Regions from separate parts of the Halomonas sp. 7T genome, predicted to be linked through region 2. Evidence: predicted binding sites of a transcription regulator. Region 2 holds the regulator's gene; the other holds the start of a gene.
What was found. Region 2 encodes FNR, which switches genes on or off when oxygen is low (the NO sensors DNR and NnrR bind a similar motif). Its sites were predicted from a motif close to TTGATNTANATCAA; they were not measured.

Region 1: a site for FNR is predicted at 3,998-4,011, ahead of LOS15_RS06890 (cytochrome-c peroxidase). Genes of this name have one in related genera too.

What each region holds. Positions count from the first base shown of each region.
Region 1 is NZ_CP087112.1:1,493,493-1,501,445, forward strand. It holds tRNA gene LOS15_RS06865 (tRNA-Ala) at 126-201, opposite strand; tRNA gene LOS15_RS06870 (tRNA-Ile) at 313-389, opposite strand; rRNA gene LOS15_RS06875 (16S ribosomal RNA) at 476-2,008, opposite strand; gene LOS15_RS06880 (sulfite oxidase heme-binding subunit YedZ) at 2,281-2,889, opposite strand; gene msrP (protein-methionine-sulfoxide reductase catalytic subunit MsrP) at 2,907-3,875, opposite strand; gene LOS15_RS06890 (cytochrome-c peroxidase) at 4,153-5,142, shown strand; gene LOS15_RS06895 (adenosine deaminase) at 5,210-6,202, opposite strand; gene cydC (thiol reductant ABC exporter subunit CydC) at 6,224-7,945, opposite strand; gene cydD (thiol reductant ABC exporter subunit CydD) at 7,942-7,953, opposite strand, start outside.
Region 2 is NZ_CP087112.1:2,462,894-2,470,846, forward strand. It holds gene LOS15_RS11520 (sulfite exporter TauE/SafE family protein) at 1-614, shown strand, start outside; gene hemN (oxygen-independent coproporphyrinogen III oxidase) at 790-2,217, shown strand; gene fnr (fumarate/nitrate reduction transcriptional regulator Fnr) at 2,276-3,028, shown strand; gene ttcA (tRNA 2-thiocytidine(32) synthetase TtcA) at 3,015-3,926, opposite strand; gene LOS15_RS11540 (cation:proton antiporter) at 4,049-5,275, opposite strand; gene LOS15_RS11545 (DNA polymerase III subunit epsilon) at 5,389-6,048, opposite strand; gene LOS15_RS11550 (putative nucleotidyltransferase substrate binding domain-containing protein) at 6,054-7,871, opposite strand.

The DNA of each region.
Region 1 (7,953 bases), 970 kb from region 2:
GAGCAGCTGTTCAATGAACAGTGATAAAGCAGTGCGTTAAAACACAGTGACTTATCAGTGGTCACAAAACATTCACAAACGGTCGTTAAGGTACTATAAAACGATACATATAAAACAGTACGTAATGGTGGAGCCAAGCGGGATCGAACCGCTGACCTCCTGCGTGCAAGGCAGGCGCTCTCCCAGCTGAGCTATGGCCCCATCGTTTTTGCTGACCTTACCTCTTGCCATTAATTTCTGTGAGACAAGGTAAAATGCAATGACGTATAGCCTGCTATACGAGGAGCATTTTAACGTAGTATCGCAGGAATTTGGTGGGTCTGGGCAGACTTGAACTGCCGACCTCACCCTTATCAGGGGTGCGCTCTAACCAACTGAGCTACAGACCCAAGAGGGGATCGTGCTTAAACCGTTTGCTCTACTATCTGATCAGGTAATTCATTGTGAGCGCTTACCGCGAGGATGATGCATCGCTTAAGGAGGTGATCCAGCCGCAGGTTCCCCTACGGCTACCTTGTTACGACTTCACCCCAGTCATGAACCACACCGTGGTGATCGCCCTCTTGCGTTAGGCTAACCACTTCTGGTGCAGTCCACTCCCATGGTGTGACGGGCGGTGTGTACAAGGCCCGGGAACGTATTCACCGTGACATTCTGATTCACGATTACTAGCGATTCCGACTTCACGGAGTCGAGTTGCAGACTCCGATCCGGACTGAGACCGGCTTTTCGGGATTAGCTCACTCTCGCGAGTTGGCAACCCTTTGTACCGGCCATTGTAGCACGTGTGTAGCCCTACTCGTAAGGGCCATGATGACTTGACGTCGTCCCCACCTTCCTCCGGTTTGTCACCGGCAGTCTCCTTAGAGTTCCCGGCATTACCCGCTGGCAAATAAGGACAAGGGTTGCGCTCGTTACGGGACTTAACCCAACATTTCACAACACGAGCTGACGACAGCCATGCAGCACCTGTCTCTGCGTTCCCGAAGGCACCAAGTGATCTCTCACAAGTTCGCAGGATGTCAAGAGTAGGTAAGGTTCTTCGCGTTGCATCGAATTAAACCACATGCTCCACCGCTTGTGCGGGCCCCCGTCAATTCATTTGAGTTTTAACCTTGCGGCCGTACTCCCCAGGCGGTCGACTTATCGCGTTAACTTCGCCACAAAGTGCGCTAGGCACCCAACGGCTGGTCGACATCGTTTACGGCGTGGACTACCAGGGTATCTAATCCTGTTTGCTACCCACGCTTTCGCACCTCAGTGTCAGTGTCAGTCCAGAAGGCCGCCTTCGCCACTGGTATTCCTCCCGATCTCTACGCATTTCACCGCTACACCGGGAATTCTACCTTCCTCTCCTGCACTCTAGCTTGACAGTTCCGGATGCCGTTCCCAGGTTGAGCCCGGGGCTTTCACAACCGGCTTATCAAGCCACCTACGCGCGCTTTACGCCCAGTAATTCCGATTAACGCTTGCACCCTCCGTATTACCGCGGCTGCTGGCACGGAGTTAGCCGGTGCTTCTTCTGCGAGTGATGTCTTTCCTAGGGGGTATTAACCCCTAGGCGTTCTTCCTCGCTGAAAGTGCTTTACAACCCGAGGGCCTTCTTCACACACGCGGCATGGCTGGATCAGGGTTGCCCCCATTGTCCAATATTCCCCACTGCTGCCTCCCGTAGGAGTTCGGGCCGTGTCTCAGTCCCGATGTGGCTGATCATCCTCTCAGACCAGCTACGGATCGTTGCCTTGGTGAGCCATTACCTCACCAACTAGCTAATCCGACATAGGCTCATCCAATAGCGGGAGCCGAAGCCCCCTTTCTCCCGTAGGACGTATGCGGTATTAGCCTGGGTTTCCCCAGGTTATCCCCCACTACCGGGCAGATTCCTATGCATTACTCACCCGTCCGCCGCTCGTCAGCATCTAGCAAGCTAGATCTGTTACCGCTCGACTTGCATGTGTTAGGCCTGCCGCCAGCGTTCAATCTGAGCCATGATCAAACTCTTCAGTTTAAAATCATTGTGATGCTTACCTGTCACTTGAAAGCAACAGAAGCGCATCAAACTTGGCTCAAGGTTCAAACGAATTCAAAAGATGTGAACATCTTTCTTGTGCGCCTGCCTTGATATTTGGTGATTTATCACCCTCATCGGCAAGCGCCCACATGAATTACCTGATCAAATTGTTAAAGAGCTTTCGAAGGCTGCTGCCGTTCGATCTGTGCATATAATACCGGTTTTTTTTCTCTGGTCAAGCACATAGCTCAGTTTTTTATTACTCGTTTTTACTGACGATGAACCCATGCATCAACGAGCCGAAAAAAGACCAATCCAGCTAATAATAAAGCAAATAAAGTAGGCAGCAGATAATCTGCACGAGTGAGAACCCACAGGTGATATACCCCAAGTCCTGCAGAGATATAGATCAACCGATGCAACCAGTGCCAAGCTTGCCAAGCTTGCCAGCCTATCTTAGCAGGCACCCAATGAAATGAGGTTAAAGCCAATGGTATAAGTAGCAGCAGAGCTACAGCGCCATAGCGTATATATTCAAGAGCGATCATTTCATGCCAAATCCACTGCCACTCCCAGTACTGATACAACCCCATCCATGAGAGCATATGCAAGGTTAGCCAAAAAAAAGACCACAGACCAATTTGACGGCGCGCCTTCATAATTCCCAGCCAGCGTGTCAGCCGAAACGCTGGGCTAAAAGATATCGTTACTAATAGCAGCGACAGTCCAACCTTTCCAGTGAAGTGGATCACGGCTTCCGCTGGATTTGCGCCTAGGTCCCCAAAGTACCACTGCCATATTAGCCACAAGCCCGGTAACAGACCGGCTGCTAACACGCTAAGGCGGAACAACGCTATTGGCTGTGCATTAACTGCCATAAATTACTCACTGCTTATCAATAATGTTTTTGAAGATCCATACCTTCATAGAGATGAGCTACTGCTTCACCATAACCATTGAATATCAACGTTTCCCGACGGCCTGACTCACCAATTCTACGCTCTCTTGCCTGCGACCAACGGGGGTGATTAACCTCAGGGTTTACATTGGCGTAAAAACCATACTCTTCAGGATTACGCGCTTGCCAGGACGTCGTAGGTTGCTCCTCCCGAACACGTATTTTAGTAATGGATTTAATGCTTTTAAAACCGTACTTCCATGGCACAACTAACCGAAGGGGCGCACCGTTTTGATTAGGCATTTTTTCTCCATACATACCCACTGCTAGCAGTGTTAGGGGATGCATTGCCTCATCAATACGCAGCGCCTCCCGATATGGCCAATCGATAACGGAGCGACGCTGCCCTCTTAGGTTATCTGGATCATACAACGACTCAAATTCAACATAATTAGACCGGGACGTTAGGCCTTGGTGGTTAAGCAGAGCCGCCAGAGGTATTCCAATCCAAGGAATCACCATCGACCATGCTTCAACACAGCGTAATCGGTAAATACGCTCCTCCAAAGAGTGACGCCTGAGAATATCCTCAAAAGGTATAGCCCCTGTGTTATTTAGCTCACCTTCTAAAACGACGCTCCAGGGATCAACCGGCAAATTATGAGCATACACTTCCGGGTCTCGCTTCCCTGTGCCGAATTCGTAGAAGTTATTATATGTGGTGGCATCTCGAAAGTCGGTTAGCGCTTCACCACCCGCCAGTTCCTGGCGCGGCAGATCACTTTCAAGCGCAGGCTTGAGCACATCAGCCCAAGCATGCGCATTTTTGGGGAGAAGCATACTGGGGAAAAGCAAGGCACCAGCTCCGGCAGCAAAGCTCTGGCGCAAGAAGTGGCGACGATTATCGAAAACTGACTTAGGCGTTACTTCTGATTCAGGAATAGCAGGATATCGATAACGCGGCATACTACCTCCGTGCCATTAAGGCAGCTAAATTACATTTTCAATCAGGGTATCTCACACCCTCCTCTCCTATCCCCCTGCAGCTTAGAACAAACCTTAAGTTTTAATAAAAATTGCAACAAACATTGACCCAGCGCAAGCCACCCGATTACCCGACCATTACACTCGGTTGAAAATAAGCACTAAAAGCACCTATTTTGATTAAGGGTAGATTAGCAAGCAGTAAGACTAGCCAATATAAGTGCTATTTATGAGTGCTACTCAAGCAGGGGGATCATCAATGAAAATGACGCAAAAAATTCTGCCCGGCATTATTGCCAGCGCAGCTTTAATATCCACTGGCGCCGTCGTTGCAGAAGACGGCTTTGAGGATTATCGAGCCCGTTTTGAGGCGCTGCCATATTTGCCGCCTATTCCAGCGAGCAACTCACTTAGCGAAGAAAAAGTTGAGCTGGGTAATATGCTGTTTTTTGAGCCGCGAATTTCTTCTAGCGGTGTCATTAGCTGCGCTACCTGCCATAACCCAGCTCTAGGCTGGGCTGACCGCATCCCTCGTGCAGTGGGCCATGACGGACAAGTAGGAGAGCGCAACACCCCAACCGTTCTAAACAGTGGTTTTTTTGAAGCACAGTTCTGGGATGGTCGTGAACCAGATCTTGAAGGGCAAGCGCTTGGCCCTATCGAAGCCGATGTCGAAATGGCGATGGATCTTGAAATGGCACTGGAACGCTTAACGGAATTTGATCTCTACCAGGAAAAATTTGCTGAAGCCTACCCTGACGACGAAGATCCAATCAGTGCCGATAACCTAGCCAAAGCGCTTGCCTCCTTCCAGCGCACACTTAATACACCAAATTCGCCGTTTGACCGCTACTTACGCGGTGACCTAAACGCCATTAGCGATCAAGCAAAGGATGGCATGGCAGCGTTTGTAAATAATGGGTGTATCGCTTGCCACAGTGGACCAGCACTAACAGATAGCCGTTTCCACGCAATCCAGGTGCCAGGCTCTACAGACCTAGGCCGCTACGTGGTGACAGGGGAAGAGAGCGACAAATACCGTTTTAAAACACCTACGCTTCGAAACGTCGCCGTTACCTACCCCTATATGAATAACGGTGCTACTGAAACGCTAGAGCAAGCGGTCGCCATCATGGGAGAAGAGATGCTAGGCCGCGAATTTGATGATGCCACGATTAGCGACATTACTGCGTTTTTGCATACGCTCACAGGCGAAATGCCTGACTTCGAAATCCCTGCACTACCCTAGTGCTGATAAGATAATGAACTATACAACTGCCGGCCTTGCGCCGGCAGTTGGCTTCCATGCATATAATTTATGCATTCATTAAACGCTGCATCAGTAATTCACGGCGCGCTTCCGTTGTGAATGCTTCTTCGATCGCATGACGATTTAGCGTACGAAAAACATCTTCGTCCCAGCCAAATGCTTCAGCACACGCTAAATGGTTTGTAAGTAAACCACCTCCAAAATACGCTGGATCATCTGAACTGATCGTCACTTTTAATCCTTCCGATAGCAACCTAGGGAGCGGGTGGTCGCTTAATTGCTCAACCACTTTCAGGCTAACGTTTGAGAGCGGGCAGACGGTTAGTACCGTCTGCTGCTCTCGAAGGCGTTGAATAACAGCGTCACTCTCCAAACAGCGCACACCATGATCAATACGCTGCACATCAAGTATATCGAGCGCCTCAACAATATAGTCAGCTGGGCCCTCCTCACCTGCATGAGCCACACGCACTAAGCCGACATCCTTCGCACGCGCAAACAGTGTTTGAAACTTGGAGGGTGGGTTATCACGCTCCGCACTATCTAAGCCAATCGCGTCAAGAAACTTCCAATAGGGAGCAGCCTGCTCAAAAACGTGCAACGCTTCATCCTCTGGACGATCCCGAAGGAATGCCATGATCATGCCAACAGACAAATCTAGCGACTTTTCAGCATCATCTTTCGCTTGTAACAGACCTGCCATCACAACTTCAAGCGGAACCCCGCGCTGCAAGTGCGCTTGTGGGTCAAAGTGCATATCGATATGCACCACGCCCTCTTCTCGTGCTCGTTTAAAGTAATCCATCGCCAAATCATAAAAGTCCTGCTTATTGCGCAGTACATCCATGCCCTGGTAATAGAGATTTAAAAATCCCTGTAGATCATCAAACTGATAAGCAGCTTTGACATCTTCAACCGTTGCATAAGGCAGCTTGATATTATTCCTCTGCGCAAGCTCAAACATGAGTTCAGGCTCAAGAGAGCCTTCAATATGCAGATGTAGCTCTACTTTTGGAAGCTGGCGTAAAAATTCATGCATATCGAACTCCTTGTGGATCGCTTAAGTCACTGAGCTATTGATGCTAGTATCAGTAATTAGCTGACCTTCATCAAGCCGCCAGTAATATTCAACTCCTGGTAATAACGCTGCATCGTCTATTTGATGAATAAAATAAATCACTGTTTTTTGGCGAAGCCACTGATCTAAAGCACCCGCTATGTGCCGTGCCGTTTCTGCATCCACACCAGCAAAAGGTTCATCCAGCAACACGACGCTTGGACTACGCAAAAACAAGCGCGCCAAGGCCACCCGTCGTGCTTGTCCACCGGAAAGCTGCTGCCCTTTTTCACCTACCGGAGTTGCCAGCCTCCGTGGTTGGCGCTGTGCCCAGTCGCTTAACGCTACTTGATCCAACGCATTCCATAGCTGCTCATCACTTGCGTTGGGATTAGCAATACGTAAATTGTCTGCCAGTGAGCCATCGAAAAGATCCACCTGCTGAGACAGCATGGCGAAACGGGCTGCACGGCTATCTTCTGTCAGCTCAGAGGGAGCAACGCCTGCAAAGCTGACATTCCCCGTAGAGGGCGATACACGCCCCATTAGCAGCTGTGCAAGTGTTGATTTACCAGCGCCAGAAATGCCTGTGATCACTGCTCGCTTCGCTGTAGGAAGCTCCAATGAAACCTCTCTCAAAGCAGGCTCAAGCATGCTGGGATAGCAATACGAGACGTCTTTAACGCACAGTGAATGGGCTTGGTGCTCGGTAGGAAAGACGACTGATGACGGGCTAACTGTATTCGCCGATAACATATTAAGCCGCTGAACCGCCGCATAGCTTGCCCCTAGCTTAATAAAAGCAGCAGGCAACAAGTTAAACGCTTCATTGATACCCAAAATGATCAATACAACCATTACCATAATTGGTCCGTTGACACGCCCTTCAACCAAAGCAATGCTGGCAAGCCACAATACGGCCAATAACAGCATGCCGGTCACAAGGGAGACCAATGCATTACCTAACGCTGATTTAAGCGCTAAGCGTCGGTGGTTAGCGGCAGCATACGCTTCATGACGGGAAATTTTCTGCTGATGCCAAGCACTCGTGCCGTAACTCATCAGCTCTGCAGACGCTTGAACTTGATCAAGTACCAAGTGGCGTAGCTCTCTTTGATCGCTTACCTGCTGGTAACTGTTGGAAAATCCAAACCAGGCATAGCCCAACGTAATAATCAGCCATAGCAGACCTAATGAGACAGCAACCACCAGCGCAACGCCCGGCAACCAAATAGCGATAAAAGCTGACACGGCGAGTAAGCACAATAGCGCAACAAGGGGCGGAATCAGGAGGCGAAGATAGAAATTATCCAGAGTATCGATATCTGCCGTTAAGCGGCTCAACCAGTCGCTAGCGCGACGGCGACGTAAACTGGCATCGTCAAGGTGCGTCAAATATCCGAACACCCGAAAACGTAGATCCGCCAGCAGCGTTAATACCGTATTGTGGTTATAAAGACGCTCTACGTAACGCGCAACCGTCCGTAACAAGGCAAAAAAACGAATGCCGCCACCGGGCACATAAATATCTAAAGAAGAAGGCAGCCCTGCGGCTAATGCGATGCCCGCTAGGGCGCAGCAAGCGATAAACCACCCCGATAAACCGAGAAGAGAAAGGCCCGCCAGCAGAGTGATCCAGACCAGCAGAGCGCCAAGCAAAAAGCGTTGACGGCGACGCAACAAGAGAGCCAGCCAAGGCTTGAACTCACGGTAGATAGGCCTCATGCGACCAC
Region 2 (7,953 bases):
TGTGCGGCGGCATTATGAGCGCTCTCACCTTCGCCGTACCGCCAAGCATGCGCCATCCCGCCCGCATGGGGGGACTTCTGCTCAGCTATAATGCTGGCCGGATCCTCAGCTACATGGTGGCGGGCGCTATCGTGGCCGCTTTAGGGACGTTTATTTCCCTTTCGCCTACCGCTCGCATTGCACTGCAGGGATTTGCTGCGCTCATGCTAATCTTAATGGCGCTGTATATCGCCAACTGGTGGAAAGGCCTGCTGAAGGTCGAAGCCATCGGACGATACCTTTGGCGCTACATAGAGCCGCTGGGGCGCCGTTTAATGCCTGTTGTACATCTTCCTCAAGCGTTTACCCTTGGCGCATTATGGGGCTGGCTTCCCTGCGGTCTGGTCTATTCCATGCTTACCTGGAGTCTCGCGATTGCCGACCCGCTTCAAGGCGCGCTACTCATGGGCGCCTTTGGATTAGGCACCCTACCTGCCCTACTCGCAACAGGCTTAGCCGCCCAGCAGCTTAGCCAGCTAATACGCCACCCGGCCACTCGTAGCATTGCTGCACTGACAATTATTGGTTTTGCAGTATGGCAATTATGGACGCTGGTGGGGCATAGCACCCCTTAACACCCCGGCACGCATTACTTGATATAGCTCAACGCTTTCATGGTTTGCTTGTTCTAGCATTTAACAGCGTTTAAGCCTGTTTGCCAGGCATAAACACCTGTTATCCCCTGTTGCTTTTGAAATCTTGCTATTCAAGCTTGGTGACACCTTGCTTTTAAACCCTGGAGCGCCTTCCATGCGTGCACAAGCCACTGCTGCCGTTTCACACCCTACACTTGCAGCGCCTTCGGCCACTGCCTGGGACGAGGCGCTGCTACGCCGTTATGACAAAAGCGGCCCACGTTACACCTCTTACCCTACGGCACTCGCTTTTCATGAGCAGTTCACCGCAGACGACTTTACCCAAGCGCTAGAACGCAGTAATCACCACCAGCGGCCACTCTCACTTTATGTACACGTGCCTTTCTGTCGCAAAATTTGCTTCTACTGCGCCTGCAATAAAATTGCGACCAAGAATACGCAGCTGGCAGAGCCGTACTTATCTAGGCTCGACCGTGAAATGGTCTTAACTGCTCGCCATTTAGATACCCATCGACCAGTGCAACAGTTGCATTGGGGCGGCGGTACACCAACGTTTCTTTCGCTCTCCCAAATGAGCGATCTGATTGACCGCCTTGATGCGCGCTTTGGTTTATCCATGTCGCCTGATCGTGACTACGCCATTGAAATTGACCCACGGGAAGCCGATGTTTTTACCCTTCGCCACTTGCAGTCGTTGGGCTTTAATCGGCTGAGTCTTGGCGTACAGGATTTAAACCCACAGGTACAAAAAGCGATCAATCGCGTGCAGCCACGGGTGCTCACCGAAACACTGATGGATGAAGCTCATCGACTGAGCTTTCGCTCCCTCAATCTGGATTTGATCTATGGTCTCCCCTTCCAGACTGAACAGAGCTTTGCCGATACGCTTCGCCAAGTCATAGAACTCAACCCTGCACGACTATCAGTGTTTAACTACGCCCACATGCCCGCCCGCTTTGCGCCCCAGCGGCGTATTAACGAAGAAGACCTACCAAGCGCCGATGAAAAACTCGCTATTTTGCATACCACTATTGAGATGCTGAGCAATGCAGGCTATGTACATATTGGGATGGATCATTTTGCTCGGCCAGATGATAGCTTGGCGATTGCACAGCGTAACGGCTCGCTGCAGCGCAATTTTCAAGGTTACTCCAGCCACGCCCAGTGCGACTTGGTAGGACTTGGTGTTTCAGCCATTTCTCGCGTGGATGACGTCTATGCGCAAAACCCTACTTCTCTTGAGCACTTTGAGACAGCGTTAGATCAAGGTAGGCTAGCGACTGAAAAAGGTTTACGATTAAATCATGATGACCTAATACGTCGAGATGTTATTGAACGCTTAATGTGCGATATGCGAATTGATTTAGCTGCGATAGGCCAGCGCTGGGGAATTGATGCTGCTGACTATTTCTCCCCGGTTCTTGAGCAGCTTAACGCGGCAGAGCAGGACGGTTTGCTGATGCGTGATGGCCTCTCTTTGAGCGCCACACACACTGGCCGACTGCTTATTCGTCATATTGCCATGGCTTTCGATGCTTATTTACCAGGTCAATCATCTCAGCGTTACTCAAAGATTATGTGACCCTATTGAGGCGCTTTTGTCTGGCGCCTATCATGGCAAATGATAAATGGAGAATTACATGCCTCACCAAGCCAGCTCCCGACGTTCACTGCTGCAAGAAGCGCGCTGTCAAACCTGCAGTCTTAGTTCGTTGTGCCTACCGCTGGCCCTGGAGCTTGAGGATATGGGGCAGTTCGATGCAATTATCCGCCGTCGCGCGCCGCTTAAAAAAGGCGAATCTCTGTTTCGTCAGGAAGACCCGTTTACCAGTGTCTATGCCGTGCGCTCAGGTAGCCTTAAACAGGTTACCAGTGAAGGTAATGGCAATGATCAGCTCACCAATTTTTATCTGCCCAGCGAATTGGTGGGGTTAGACGGTATCGATGAAAACTATTACCCCGGCAGCGTTATTGCTCTGGAAACCACCACCGTTTGCGAAATTCCTTTCGACCGCCTGGATACGCTCTCTGAAGAGCTGCCCGAATTGCGGGGACAGCTCTACCGGAGCATGAGCAAAGAACTAAAGGATGATCGGCGCATGATGCGTTTGTTGTCACGCAAAACCGCTGATCAGCGGCTCGCCAGCTTTTTAATTACCCTTTCAGACCGCTTTCGCCGCCGTGGGTACTCGCCCTTCAGCTTCCGGCTCTCTATGTCTCGGGCGGATCTAGGTAATTACCTAGGCTTAGCCGTGGAGACTGTTAGCCGGATTCTTAGCCGTTTTCAGCAACAAGCCGTGGTAGCCGTGTCAGGACGTGAAATTAATATCCTCGACATGCAACGGTTAATTATCTTGGCCGAAGAAGACGAACAGACGTCTATACCACGTTGAAGGCTTGGATTCGTCCGGCCATCATTGCGGCTTGTTTGTCTTCCAGGTTTTCAAAATCAAATAGTTGACGGTCGGCGAGCTGGGAAGGCGTCACATTTGTGACTGCTTTAAACATACTTTCCAGCCGTCCAGGATGCTTTTTATCCCACTCGGCCAGCATGTCTTTAACAACCTGTCGCTGAAGATTAGGCTGTGAACCACACAAGTTACACGGAATGATGGGAAACGCCATCAGTCGTGAAAACTCGGCTATGTCTGCCTCTTTACAGTAAGCAAGCGGGCGAATAACGATATTTTTTCCATCATCGGATAGCAGCTTAGGCGGCATGGCTTTTAAAGTCCCGCCAAAAAACATATTCAAAAACAGCGTTTCTAAAATATCTTCACGGTGATGACCCAACGCGATCTTGGTAGCCCCAATTTCTTCAGCAAAGCCATACAGCGACCCTCGGCGCAAACGTGAGCAGAGCGCGCAGGTGGTTTTACCTTCGGGCGTTTTCTCCTTTACCACGGAGTAGGTATCCCGCTCTAGGATATGGTATTCCACACCTAGCTTCTCTAAATAGCGCGGTAGGATATGCTCTGGAAACCCTGGCTGCTTTTGATCCATATTCACCGCCACCAGTGAGAAGTTCACCGGAGCGTTACGCTGCAGGTTGCGCAAAATCTCAAGCATGGTGTAGCTATCTTTACCACCTGACAGGCATACCATTACCCTGTCGCCTTCATTAATCATCTGATAATCAATGATGGCGTTCCCCACCTCACGGCGCAGACGTTTCTGCAACTTATTGAATTCGCGCTTCTGTTTAGCGTCGTGAAGCTCAGACGAATTCAGCTGTTTGCCAGCTAAAATCGTATCTGTCGTTGCGGGGTCAAAATGATCAGGTTGTTGCATGATAGTAAACACTGCCGAGGTTAGAGAGAGCGACACATATTCTAACAATTATAACAACGTTCACCCAATACAAACCCGTAGCGTTATCTTTAACGCAATGGCGCCGGATAACCGAACGTTGATCAATGCGTATTGTGTTGATCTGAGTTGGTGACAGTGCGCTTGACCAGTAGCGGACCAAATAGCTCAAAAACGATCGTCGAGGTGACCACCGTTGCCACAATTAGCCGTCCTTGATCAGGAAAACGCTCAGCAGCCAACAATGCCATCCCCATTGCGACCCCTGCCTGCGGCAGCAGCGCAAGGCCAATATCGGTATTTAAGCTCGGCTCACGCCGACGCATGGCCAATACTCCTAGATAACCTCCTATATAGCGCCCAATGCTACGCAAAACGATATACGCAGCAACCAGCCCCAATGCTGAGCTTAAGTGGGCCAAGTTGAGGCTTGCACCCGCTAATACAAAGAAAAAGACCAAAAACGGCCACTCAATTTGCTCTATTTCGCTAAAGGAGCGCGTGTGATGTGAAGAGACATTGACGATTACAAAACCTGCAATCATCGCTGTTAAAAGCGCGGAAACATTGAGATAACTGGAGAGACCCGCGATCAAAAGCATAAGTGCCAAGGCTTCGGCCTGAGTTGGGCGTCCTGGTTTAAGGTGGCCGGTTAACCACGCCGCTGGAAACCCAAGTAATGTCCCAAGCAATACGGCCCCTCCAAGCTCCCAAAGCGCATGCACTAAAGAGCCTCCACCGCCAGTCGCTCCTACCCAGCTAAGTGCCGCCATGCTTAACCCAAAGATAATAATGCCCCAGGCATCGTCAATTGCCACAATACCGAGCGTCACGCGCGCGGCGAGGCTTTTTTTACCGCTCTCTTGAATAGCCTCGCTGACGGCTGCGGGGTCAGTCGCCACCGAAATAGCGCCTAACGCTACCGCCACAGCCACCGAATAACCCAATAGCCACAAGCCTGCAAATACTGTTATTAGGGAGCCTACAACCACTGCCGCAGACAACGCGAATATCAAGGGCCCTGTCGACTTGAGCCGTGGCAGCGTCAATTCACCACCTAGTAGAAACGCCACCATTACCAGCGCTAAATTAATTAGCGGCTCGCGTAGCCCGCCCAGCGGTTCAGCCTCATATCCTAGTAGCCCTTGCTGGATCAGCGCATACCCAACGCCTACCAACACCAGCAACGAAATTCTTGGCAGCGCAGTGCGGCGCGAAATGGTATCCACGACAATGCTGAGCGATAACAAAATACCAAGAATCAGAAGTATCCACGCACTGCTGCTAATTACCTGACTCTGCTCACTGATATAGCCCCATAACGCCTGCATGAAAATAGCCGCTCCTTAGAAAACACCTTTAAAGGGCTATGGTGTCAGAAGCCAAATTAGCTCGCTACATTTGCTAGCACTTCCTCAGGGTGGTCAAATTACCGTGGAATTGCCTAAGAGTAATACTGGGCTGTTACAGTCTCACGCTGTAAACGGATGTACAGCAACGCACTCGCAGCAGCGTCGCTTAACACACCGTGGCTATTTATAGCGGGCAACTGCCAACGCTCGAGCGCTTCGCCTAGATCATTACTCTCATCTACGTAAGGGTGTAAGCGTCGCAATTGCCGATAATGAAGTTTAGCCACGTCCACCTGAGCGTTGGGTAGGCCAAAACCAAGCCCTTCCTTGAACAGCGAATTGAGCCGGTCAAGAGAGCGATCTATTTGCCATCCTATCAAAGGCCGGTTGCCAATAAATTCAGCAAGCGCCCCAAGGTTTTCCGCATTGGGAGACAGCGCAACTGTCGTCCCATAAACCCGGTGTTGGCGCCTAAGCGTGGCGGCATCCGCGCTGCGAGTGTTTGCTATTGTGGCGACCCATGCACGGCTGGTTTGGACATGGCGCTGATTAAGAACCACAGCGGCTACACTCACCGCTGGGTACTCACCATTAGACGTATAACATGCCAACGCCACCTGCTCCTCCCCCATATAGGGTTGGAACAGCCATGCGTAGGGAGAGCCAACGTACCGGCGGCGATCGCTTTCCCGCTGAAGAAGCGTACGCAATGAGCCGCTAAAAAGCGTCACGTGTCGATCTAACCATCGCATGCCGCTCACGAATACTCCAAATGATAACGGTGTGAAAGGCGCTGCTTGAAGTCTTTAACAATGTGCATTGCTTCGCGCAGTAAATCACGCTCAAGGGAAGAGAGTTCCTGCACAACCACGCGATTAGTGCGCTTTTCGGATGCGCCATCAAGCTCCTGTAGCTGCTGCTTGAGACGCAGCTCTGTGAACAGCGCCAGCGCCTCTCCCAAATCATCGGCGAAGCGACGATCCAAACGGCCATCTGTCGCTAACGCATCTAACCGATCTAGCGTCGAGGTTGCCTTGATCCGCCGCTCAAGCGCCATCGTACGTACGCCGTGCACAATAGGGAAAATGCCGCCTTTTTTTATATCAATACCGTGCTGAGGTTTTTTCAGCGAGCCAAATAGCGTCAGCGGCGTCGAAAAACGCAGAGCCGTTCTGGCAAAGTAGGAAAGCAGCAGCTCATCGCGGGAGCAGCGCTCAAAGAGCTCTTCCCGCACGCTCTCCAATAAAGCAGGATTCCCACCCACCGCATGGGCATCAAGCAGAATCGCCAGCTTCATCAAGCTATCGCCATCCCGGGCACTGGCCCACTTCACAATATTTTTTTTCCATTGCGATACTGTCCCCACCCACTCGGGGTTAGACACCATAATGTTGCCGGGGCACGGCGGGTAGCCTAGCTGAATCAGCGTATCAGTCAGCGTTTGCATTTGCTCAGCCACATCAGGCCACTGGCTGTCATCGGCTAAAATAAGGCCGTTATCCTGGTCTGTTTTAAGAATCTGCTCGCCTCGCCCCTCGCTCCCCATCACCATCATGCAGCTGTCGTTGTGGTGGGCTTCATCAACGGTAAATGCCCAGGCTTTACTCATAATGCGGCCATTGAGCGCGGCCAACAGGTCCATCGCAAAACGTAATTTCACCCCTTGGGCCATCAAGGCGTTTACCAGCTCAGGGGTGCGGCGACTTGCCGTGGCTAACGCATCCAAGTCATTGGCCTGCTCAATTTGCAGGCTAACAACATAGCTACGGCTGGAAAAGTAGCTCAACACATCGGTTAGCTCTACAACCCCTTTAAGTGTCTCTTGCTCCATCACCACCACACGGGCCACCTTGTGGCGCGTCATCAGTACCAGGGCTTCAAACAGGTATTGATGTGGCGTTACGGTTACGAGAGAGAAGTGGGCCACCTCTTCAACAGGTGTTGCTTTCGTGCACTTGCCGAGCACTAAGCCATTAAGCAGGTCTGTTTTAGTGACCATCCCATGCTTGCCCTGGGTTTTAACCAGTAGGCTGTCGGCATGGCTCTCGTTTAATTGGGCAACAGCACTGGCAATATCGGCAGAGGCTTCTATGAGTAGCGGTTCACGCATGCATTCGCTGACCTTAGCAAGCATAAAACCGGCCATGGTGACGCCACTTTCCGCGCGTTTTTCAGTCAGCAAGCGCGTTTTATGGGAGAGCGTCTGCTTAAAGAAATTTTCAAAGTCGGGATAATGGCGGCAAAGCTGCATAAATAGCGCTTTGGGCATGATATAGCACAGGCTTTCTTGTTCCGCTTGAAAACGGTAGCGGCTTTTACCATTTAAAATACTAATCGCACCAAACAGATCACCCGCCGTGTAGTGGCCGATGCGCGCACTCGATGCAGGCAATGTAGGGTCAATCTCAGCAACTTCGCCTCTGTGAATAAGAAACACCGACTCACCCGACTGCCCTGTTTCTAAAATAATCTCGTCTCGGTCAAAGTAAGCTAAGTCTACTCCACGGCGAACATAATCACGCCCCTCTTCATCCAACAGCGTAAATGGCAGCTGGGACAGCTCAACGTCTACCATGTGTGACCTCACTCCACTAAAGGCAAAAAGTACCTGATGACACAGCAGCCTAATGTCCTAGCAGCTGCTCCCTCTGGCAAGT